DNA from 2 places in the Rhizobium sp. RAF36 genome. Region 1 is predicted to be linked to the other one. Evidence: predicted binding sites of a transcription regulator. Region 1 holds the regulator's gene; the other holds the start of a gene.
The links. The regulator HrcA, encoded in region 1, represses chaperone genes, less so after heat shock. The targets are predictions, from matches to a motif close to GTTAGCACTCNCNNNNNGNGAGTGCTAAC.
Positions count from the first base shown of each region.

Region 2: the regulator HrcA is predicted to act here: its motif matches at 1,751-1,779, upstream of groES (co-chaperone GroES).

Region 1 covers NZ_JBFREC010000002.1:302,608-306,967, reverse strand. The annotation lists gene AB4Z25_RS07425 (nucleoside hydrolase) at 1-682, shown strand, start outside; gene grpE (nucleotide exchange factor GrpE) at 734-1,366, opposite strand; gene hrcA (heat-inducible transcriptional repressor HrcA) at 1,469-2,557, opposite strand; gene rph (ribonuclease PH) at 2,740-3,459, shown strand; gene AB4Z25_RS07405 (VOC family protein) at 3,456-3,872, shown strand; gene rdgB (RdgB/HAM1 family non-canonical purine NTP pyrophosphatase) at 3,881-4,360, shown strand, end outside.
Region 2 covers NZ_JBFREC010000002.1:696,466-700,825, forward strand. The annotation lists gene groL (chaperonin GroEL) at 1-1,343, opposite strand, end outside; gene groES (co-chaperone GroES) at 1,400-1,696, opposite strand; gene chrA (chromate efflux transporter) at 1,865-3,274, shown strand; gene AB4Z25_RS09400 (TIGR01459 family HAD-type hydrolase) at 3,374-4,222, shown strand; gene AB4Z25_RS09405 (bifunctional riboflavin kinase/FAD synthetase) at 4,237-4,360, shown strand, end outside.

The DNA of each region.
Region 1 (4,360 bases):
CGGCCTCGACGGCCCGACGCTGCCGGAGCCGACCATGCAGCTGCAGCCACAGCATTCCGTCGATTTCATCATCGAGACGCTGCGCCGCGAGCCCGAAGGCAGCGTGACGCTCTGCACGCTCGGCCCTCTCACCAATATCGGCCTCGCTTTCCAGAAGGCGCCTGACATCGTTGCGCGCGTCCGCGAGCTTGTCATGATGGGCGGCGGCTTCTTCGAGGGCGGCAACATCACGCCGGCCGCCGAATTCAACATCTACGTCGACCCCGAAGCGGCCGATATCGTCTTCCGTTCCGGCGTGCCCGTGGTGATGATGCCGCTCGACGTGACGCACCAGCTGCTGACCCGCAAGGACCGCGTCAAGCGCATGGCCGATCTCGGCACCGCGCCAGCGCAGGCGATGGTAGAGATGCTGGAGTTCTTCGAGCGCTTCGATATCGAGAAATACGGTTCCGACGGCGGCCCGCTGCACGACCCGACCGTCGTTGCCTACCTGCTGAAGCCCGAGCTCTTCAAAGGCCGCGAGTGCAATGTCGAGATCGAGGTGAAATCCGAGCTGACGGTCGGAATGACCGTCGTCGACTGGTGGCACGTGACCGACCGCAAGCGCAATGCAAAGGTCATGCGCTTCGTCGATGCCGATGGTTTCTTCGATCTGCTGATCGAGCGTTTCGCCCGCATCTGAGCAAGAACAAAGACCAAAAGAAAAGGGCCGCTTCTCAGCGGCCCTTTTTCGTTATGCGTCCTTCTGATCCAGATAGGAATTGGCCGTCTCTGCCTCGGGCTTCGGACCGCCCTTGGCGACGCCGACCATGGCCGGGCGCAGCACGCGCTCGCCGATCGTGAAGCCGGCCTGCACCACCTGGACGACGGTGTTGTTCGGAACTTCCGTGTTCGGCACTTCGAACATCGCCTGATGGAAGTTCGGGTCGAACTTCTGGCCGACAGGATCGAGCTGGCGAACGCCATGGCGCTCGAGCGTAGAGAGCATGGAGCGCTCGGTCATCTCGACACCTTCGATCAGGGTCGTCAGCCCGGCCTCGCCCGCAGCCTTGGCTTCGGCCGGAATGGCATCGAGCGCCCGGCGCAAGTTGTCGGATACGGCGAGCATGTCGCGCGCGAAACCGGCAACGGAATAGGACTTCGCGTCCTTCACTTCACGCTCGGTGCGGCGGCGCAGGTTGTCCATCTCTGCGGCGAGGCGCAGATAGCGGTCGCGCAGCTCGGCATTTTCTGCCTTCACGAGTTCCAACGGATCCGGCTGGGACGATGCCTCAGCGGCCGCTTCATTCTCGACGTTTGCGGCTGCGTCCGCAGCAGCGTCAGCCGCAACAGCCTCAGGTCCGTTTTTCGTCGTTTCGTCAGTCATGACGGTCTCCGGGTAAAGGGTTCTTTCGGGATGCGCCCGATATCGAGCTTTGACCGCAAAAAATCAAGTCTGCGTGACAAAGAACCGGAAATTCCGGCTTTTTCAGAGCGACCCGCGCGACAGGCGGGAAATCAGCTGGGCGGTATAATCGACCATCGGCACGATACGAGAGTAATTCAGCCGGGTCGGACCGATGACGCCGACCGCCCCGACGATCCGGTCGTCGTCGTCACGATAGGGCGCGACGATCAACGAAGAGCCGGAGAGCGAGAAGAGCTTGTTTTCGGAACCGATGAAAATGCGGACGCCCGGACCGCTTTCCGCCAGATTCAACAGCTCGATCAGGCTGTCCTTCTTCTCCAGATCGTCGAAGAGCATGCGCAGGCGGTCGAGATCACCGGCACTGTCCAGCCCCTCGAGCAGGTTGGCACGACCGCGGATGATCAGCTGCGCAGGCTTACCTTCATCCGGGCTGCCGGACCAGACGGCAATGCCGCGCTCCACCAGGTCGCGCGACAAGGCGTCGAGCTCGTGGCGCACATCCGTTTTCAGCCGGTCGAGCTGCTTGCGCAATTCCGGCAGCGTCTGGCCGGTCATGTGGGCGTTGAGGAAGTTGGCGGCTTCGGTCAGCTGCGACGACGTCACGCCCGCCGGAAGCTCGATGATCCGGTTTTCGACCTGATCATGTTCGCCGACCAGAACCGCGAGTGCCTTCGTCGGCTCCAGACGGATGAATTCGACATGCTTCAGCACCGGATCGTTCTTCGATGTGATCACCAGGCCGGCGCCGCGGGAGATCCCCGACAGCATCCGGCTTGCCTCGTTCATCATCGATTCCACCGGATTGTCGCGGCTTTCGGCGCGCACCTGACGATCGATGCTGGCGCGCTCTTCGGCCGAGAGGTCACCGACCTGCATGAAAGCATCCACGAAGAACCGGAGCCCGACCTGGGTCGGCAGACGCCCAGCGCTGATATGCGGCGAGTAGATGAGCCCCAGTTCCTCCAGATCGCTCATCACATTGCGCACCGAGGCCGGAGACAGCGACATTGGAAGAATACGGGAAAGATTACGCGAGCCGAGCGGCTCACCGTTTTCCAGATAGCCTTCGACGATACGGCGGAAGATTTCCTTCGAGCGTTCATCCAGCGCAGCAACGGCATCCGAAACCGACGTAGATCTGAAGCCCATGAATTCTGAAACACCCACGCTGATGACAATCTGCAAAATATAATCAATCTCGCCCGCGTGGCAAAAGGGAATTTGCAAATGACCGCGGCCAATCGTAGAAGCGGGGCAGCATCACGAAACAACGCATGATCATGCCGTGCCGCCACTCGCGGCCTAACGGCTCATGCATCAGGAGACAGAGAATGCGGCCGTCAGGCAGAAAAACCGACCAGATGCGCAAGGTCAGCTTCGAGCGCAACTTTTCCAAGCACGCCGAAGGCTCCTGTCTCGTGAAATTCGGCGACACGCATGTGCTGTGCACGGCAAGCCTCGAAGAAAAGACGCCGCCGTGGCTGCGCAACACCGGCAAGGGCTGGGTCACATCCGAATACGGCATGCTGCCGCGCGCCACGGGCGAGCGCATGAAGCGTGAAGCGGCGACCGGCAAGCAGGGCGGCCGCACGCAGGAAATCCAGCGCCTGATCGGCCGCTCGCTGCGGGCCGTCGTTGACCTCACTGCGCTCGGCGAGCGCCAGATCACCATCGACTGCGACGTCATCCAGGCCGACGGCGGCACGCGCACGGCCTCGATCACCGGTGGCTGGATCGCGCTTTATGACTGCCTGAAGTGGATGGAAAGCCGCAACATGATCAAGGTCGATCGTGTTCTCAAGGATCACGTCGCGGCCATCTCCTGCGGTATCTTCGCCAGCCAGCCGGTCATCGACCTCGACTATATCGAAGATTCCTCGGCCGAAACCGATGCTAACTTCGTCATGACGGGTGCCGGCAGCATCGTCGAAATTCAGGGCACGGCCGAAGGCACGCCGTTCAGCGAAGCCGAATTCGCATCGCTGATGGGCCTCGCAAAGAACGGCATTGCCGAACTCGTGGAACTGCAGAAGCAGGCAATCGCCGGGTGAACGACATGCTTGAGGGCATGCTGGAAACGGCGCTTTACGCGAAGGACCTGGATAGAGCCGAAGCTTTCTATGAAGGCATTCTCGGTCTTTCCAAGATCACGCGGGCTGCCAACCGGCATGTCTTCTTTCGGTGCGGTCCTGGGGTGTTGCTGATCTTCAACCCGGACGAGACGGTCAAGCCACCGGCGCCGGGCGCGCTTCAGGTTCCGCCGCACGGCACCAAGGGAGCGGGCCACGCCTGCTTCCGCGTTTCGGCCGGGAATATCGATGCTATGGCCGCCCGGCTGACGGCGGCGGGCATCGCCATCGAATCCGAAGTTCACTGGCCGAATGGCGGCCGCTCGATCTACTTTCGCGATCCGGAAAGCAACAGCCTGGAATGCGCCGAAGCCCGTATCTGGGGCATCGAATAGGAAACAGAATGCGCAAGCTCGACACCAAGACCATCATTGTCGCCAGCCACAACGCCGGCAAGATCCGCGAAATCCAGGACCTGATCGGCCCGCTGGGTTTCACAGCCAAGTCGGCAGCCGAGCTCAATTTCGTCGAGCCTGACGAGACCGGCACGACCTTCGAAGAGAACGCGAAAATCAAGGCGCTTGCCTCCGCCAGCGCTGCCAACATGCCGGCGCTGTCTGATGATTCCGGTCTGGTGGTCGATGCGCTCGGTGGCGATCCCGGCGTCTATACGGCCAATTGGGCCGAGACCGCCGATGGCACCCGCGATTTCGCAATGGCGATGCAGAAGGTCGAGACGGCACTCGAGACAGCTGGTGCGGCAAAGCCCGAGCAGCGCACGGCCCGCTTCGTCAGCGTTCTCTGCCTTGCATGGCCGGACGGCCATACGGAGCTTTTCCGCGGCGAAGTCGAAGGCACCGTCGTCTGGCCGCCGCGCGGCACG
Region 2 (4,360 bases), 390 kb from region 1:
GACTGAAGAGCCTTGCGGACGATGTTGACGCCAGCTTCCTGGTCGTCGTTCACGCCCTTGGCAGTGATCTTCGTCGAGGAACGGAGCAGAGCGATACCGCCGCCGGGGACGATACCTTCCTGAACAGCAGCGCGCGTCGCGTTCAGAGCGTCGTCGATGCGGTCCTTCTTTTCCTTGACTTCGATTTCCGTGGAGCCGCCAACGCGGATGACGGCAACGCCGCCAGCGAGCTTGGCAAGGCGCTCCTGCAGCTTTTCGCGGTCATAATCGGAAGAGGTTTCTTCGATCTGAGCCTTGATCTGTGCAACGCGGCCTTCGATGTCGGACTTGGCGCCTGCGCCATCGACGATCGTGGTGTTTTCCTTGGAGATCGAAACCTTCTTCGAACGGCCGAGCATGTCGAGCGTTACGGATTCGAGCTTGATGCCGAGGTCTTCGGAGATGACAGTGCCGCCCGTGAGGATAGCGATGTCTTCCAGCATGGCCTTGCGGCGGTCGCCGAAGCCAGGAGCCTTGACGGCAGCGATCTTCAGGCCGCCACGCAGCTTGTTGACGACGAGCGTAGCAAGAGCTTCGCCTTCGACGTCTTCAGCGATGATGAGGAGCGGCTTGCCGGTCTGAACGACGGCTTCGAGAACCGGGAGCATCGCCTGCAGGTTCGAGAGCTTCTTCTCGTGGAGGAGAATGTAAGCGTCGTCGAGGTCGGCGATCATCTTTTCCGGGTTGGTCACGAAGTACGGGCTGAGGTAGCCGCGGTCGAACTGCATGCCTTCGACGACTTCGAGTTCGGTTTCAGCGGTCTTGGCTTCTTCGACGGTGATAACACCTTCGTTGCCGACCTTCTGCATGGCTTCAGCGATGTCTTCGCCAACCTGCTTGTCGCCGTTTGCGGAGATCGTGCCGACCTGGGCAACTTCAGCCGAGGTGGAGATCTTCTTGGCCTTCGCCTGCAGGTCCTTGACGACTTCTGCAACAGCGAGGTCGATACCGCGCTTCAGGTCCATCGGGTTCATGCCGGCTGCAACAGCCTTTGCGCCTTCACGAACGATAGCGCGGGCCAGAACGGTTGCCGTCGTGGTGCCGTCGCCGGCGATGTCGTTGGTCTTCGAAGCAACTTCGCGGACCATCTGGGCGCCCATGTTTTCGAACTTGTCTTCGAGTTCGATTTCCTTGGCGACCGAAACACCGTCCTTGGTGATGCGCGGAGCGCCGAAGGACTTGTCGATAACGACGTTACGGCCCTTCGGACCGAGGGTGACCTGCACTGCGTCAGCGAGGATGTCGACGCCGCGCAGCATCTTTTCGCGCGCAGAGCGGCCGAACTTTACTTCTTTAGCTGCCATTTTGAGAACTCCTGAAAAGGGGTGTCAGCGATAATCTGAACGGGATAACCGGCTGATCAGCCGATGATGCCCATGATGTCGGCTTCCTTCATGATCAGAAGGTCTTCGCCGTTGATCTTGACTTCGGTGCCCGACCACTTGCCGAACAGAACGCGGTCGCCAGCCTTGACGTCGAGAGCGACGACCTTGCCGGACTCGTCACGAGCGCCCGAACCGACGGCGACGATTTCGCCTTCCTGCGGCTTTTCCTTGGCGGTGTCCGGGATGATGATGCCACCCTTGGTCTTTTCTTCGGACTCAACGCGGCGAACAACGACGCGATCGTGAAGGGGGCGGAAGTTGGTGCTTGCCATTGTCTAATCCCTCGATCAAATGACATTCGCGGACCGGGGTCCACATGGATGAATGTTAGCACTCTCCGTTGAGGAGTGCTAGCGACGTGCATTTAGGGATGGCTCCAGAAAGAGTCAAGGAAACCATTCACGGATTTTTGCGCCGGAATTGTGGAGAGGTGAGGGGATTTGTCTGACGTGGTTGCCGAGCCCCTGCCACGGCCTGCTTTTTCCGAGGCATTTGCCGTCTGGGCGCGTATCGGCTGTCTGAGCTTCGGCGGTCCTGCCGGGCAGATCGCCCTGATGCACAAGACCGTGGTCGAGGAAAAGCGCTGGATTTCCGAAGACCGTTTTCTGCATGCCTTGAATTATTGCATGCTGTTGCCAGGCCCCGAGGCCCAGCAGCTTGCCACCTATATCGGCTGGCTGATGCATGGCGTGCGCGGCGGCATCGTCGCCGGCCTTCTCTTCATCTTGCCGGGCTTTCTGGTCATCCTGGTCCTCTCCGGTCTCTATGCCTATTTCCAGAATGCCGAGTGGCTGCTCGCTCTGTTCTTCGGCCTCAAGGCGGCCGTGCTCGCCGTCGTCATCGAAGCGCTGATGCGGGTGGCCGGCCGGGCGCTGAAATCGCGCTTTCACTATTATGTGGCTGCTGCCTCTTTCGTGGCGCTCTTCCTGCTCAATCTGCCGTTCCCGCTCGTCGTCCTTGCTGCAGGCATTGCCGGCTTCCTCGTCGAGCGCCGCAGGAGAAAGGTGGAGGGCGTGGCGCCAGCCGAAGCCTCGAAGCCCGCCAGGGAAATGCTGTCAGGGCTGACCAGCCGAAATATCGCCAGGCCGTTCCTGATCCTCGCTTTCTGGGTGATCGTCTGGCAGTTTCCGCTGCTGATCGTCCGCGAGATTCATGGTCCGCAGGATCTGATTGCCGAGGCGCTGAGTGGCGAGACCAATGTCTTCGCCGCCGTCTTCGTCTTCTTCTCCAAGATGGCGGTCGTCACCTTCGGCGGCGCCTATGCCGTGCTCTCCTATGTCGCGCAGGTAGCGGTGGAGCATTATGCCTGGCTGCGCCCCGGCGAGATGCTGGATGGTCTTGCGCTGGCCGAGACGACGCCGGGTCCGCTGGTGCTTGTCCTCTGTTTCGTCGGCTTCATGGCCGGTTTCCGCAATGCGCTCGGCATCGATCCGCTGTTCGGCGGCGTGATCGGCGCCAGCCTCGCCGCCTGGGCAACCTTCGTGCCGAGCTTCATCTGGATCTTCGCCGGTGCGCCCTATGTGGAGAAGCTCCGCCAGAACAAGATATTGTCGGCGGCCCTGTCGGCGATCACTGCCGCCGTCGTCGGCGTCATCCTCAATCTGGCCCTCTGGTTTGGCCTGCATGTTCTCTTTGCCGATGTCGGCAATATCGCGCTTCTCTCCCGCGCCACCGGCCTGCCGCTCGTCAGCCTCGCCTGGCCGGTCTGGAGCAGTTTGAACATTGCCGCGGCGCTGATCTTCGTGGCTGCCTGCATCATGCTTTTCCGCTTCAAGCTCGGCATCGTCAGCATTCTCGGCTTCGCGGCTACAGCCGGGCTGGCTGTGCGCGGCGTCGAGCTGCTTCTCTAGCGCATCCGGCTGTTTTTGCGCTGCCGGGGCGAAAAAACCTTGCCATCCCGCCGGGCCTTTGCAATGTCACGCCTGACTGAACGCAAATGGGATATCGGAATGGCCAAGCGCATCGGAAGTTTTGCAGAAATCACCAGCCAGTATGACGCGGTGTTCTGCGATGTCTGGGGCGTCCTGCACAATGGCGTCGATCCCTTCCCGAAGGCGGCTGCCGCCCTCGAAGCCGCCCGCGGCGAAGGCCTGACCGTCGTTCTGATCACCAATTCGCCGCGCATCGCGCCTCTGGTCGTCGATCAGCTCCGCCATATCGGCATCCAGGACGGCGCCTATGACCGGATCATTACGTCCGGCGACGTCACCCGCGGCCTGATCGCCGAAGGCCCGAAGAAGGTCTTCCTGCTCGGCCCCGAGCGCGACATCGCCATCATCGAAGGCCTCGGCGTCGAGCGCGTCGATGCGGCGGAAGCAGAGTCCGTCGTCTGCACCGGCTTCTTCGATGACGAGAAGGAAGTACCGGAAGATTACACGGAAATGCTGAAGGAACTTCAGTCGCGAAACGTGCCGATGATCTGCGCCAACCCGGATCTGGTCGTCGAGCGCGGTCACAAGATGATCCCCTGCGCCGGCGCCATGGCCGCCTATTACAACCAGCTCGGCGGCGCCACCCGCATTGCCGGCAAGCCGCATACGCCGATCTATGAAGCCGTGCTGGAAACGGCGAAGGAACTGCGCGGCGACTTCCCGAAAAGCCGCATCCTCGCCATCGGCGATGGCATGCCGACCGATGTGCGCGGCGCTCTCGATTACGGCCTCGACCTTCTCTATATCAGCGGCGGCATCCACGCCAAGGAATACACGCTGAACGGCGAGACGGACGAGGCGATCCTGCACGCCTATCTCGAGCGTGAAAAGGCAGCGCCCAAGTGGTGGATGCCGCGTCTCGCATAAGAAGAAGCCCACCGATGACCGTCTTTCACCGCAACGAAACCCGTGAACCGCTGCCAGCCCACCTGAAGGGCGGGGTGATCGCCATCGGCAACTTCGATGGCCTGCATCGCGGCCATCAGTCGGTGCTGATGCGAGCAT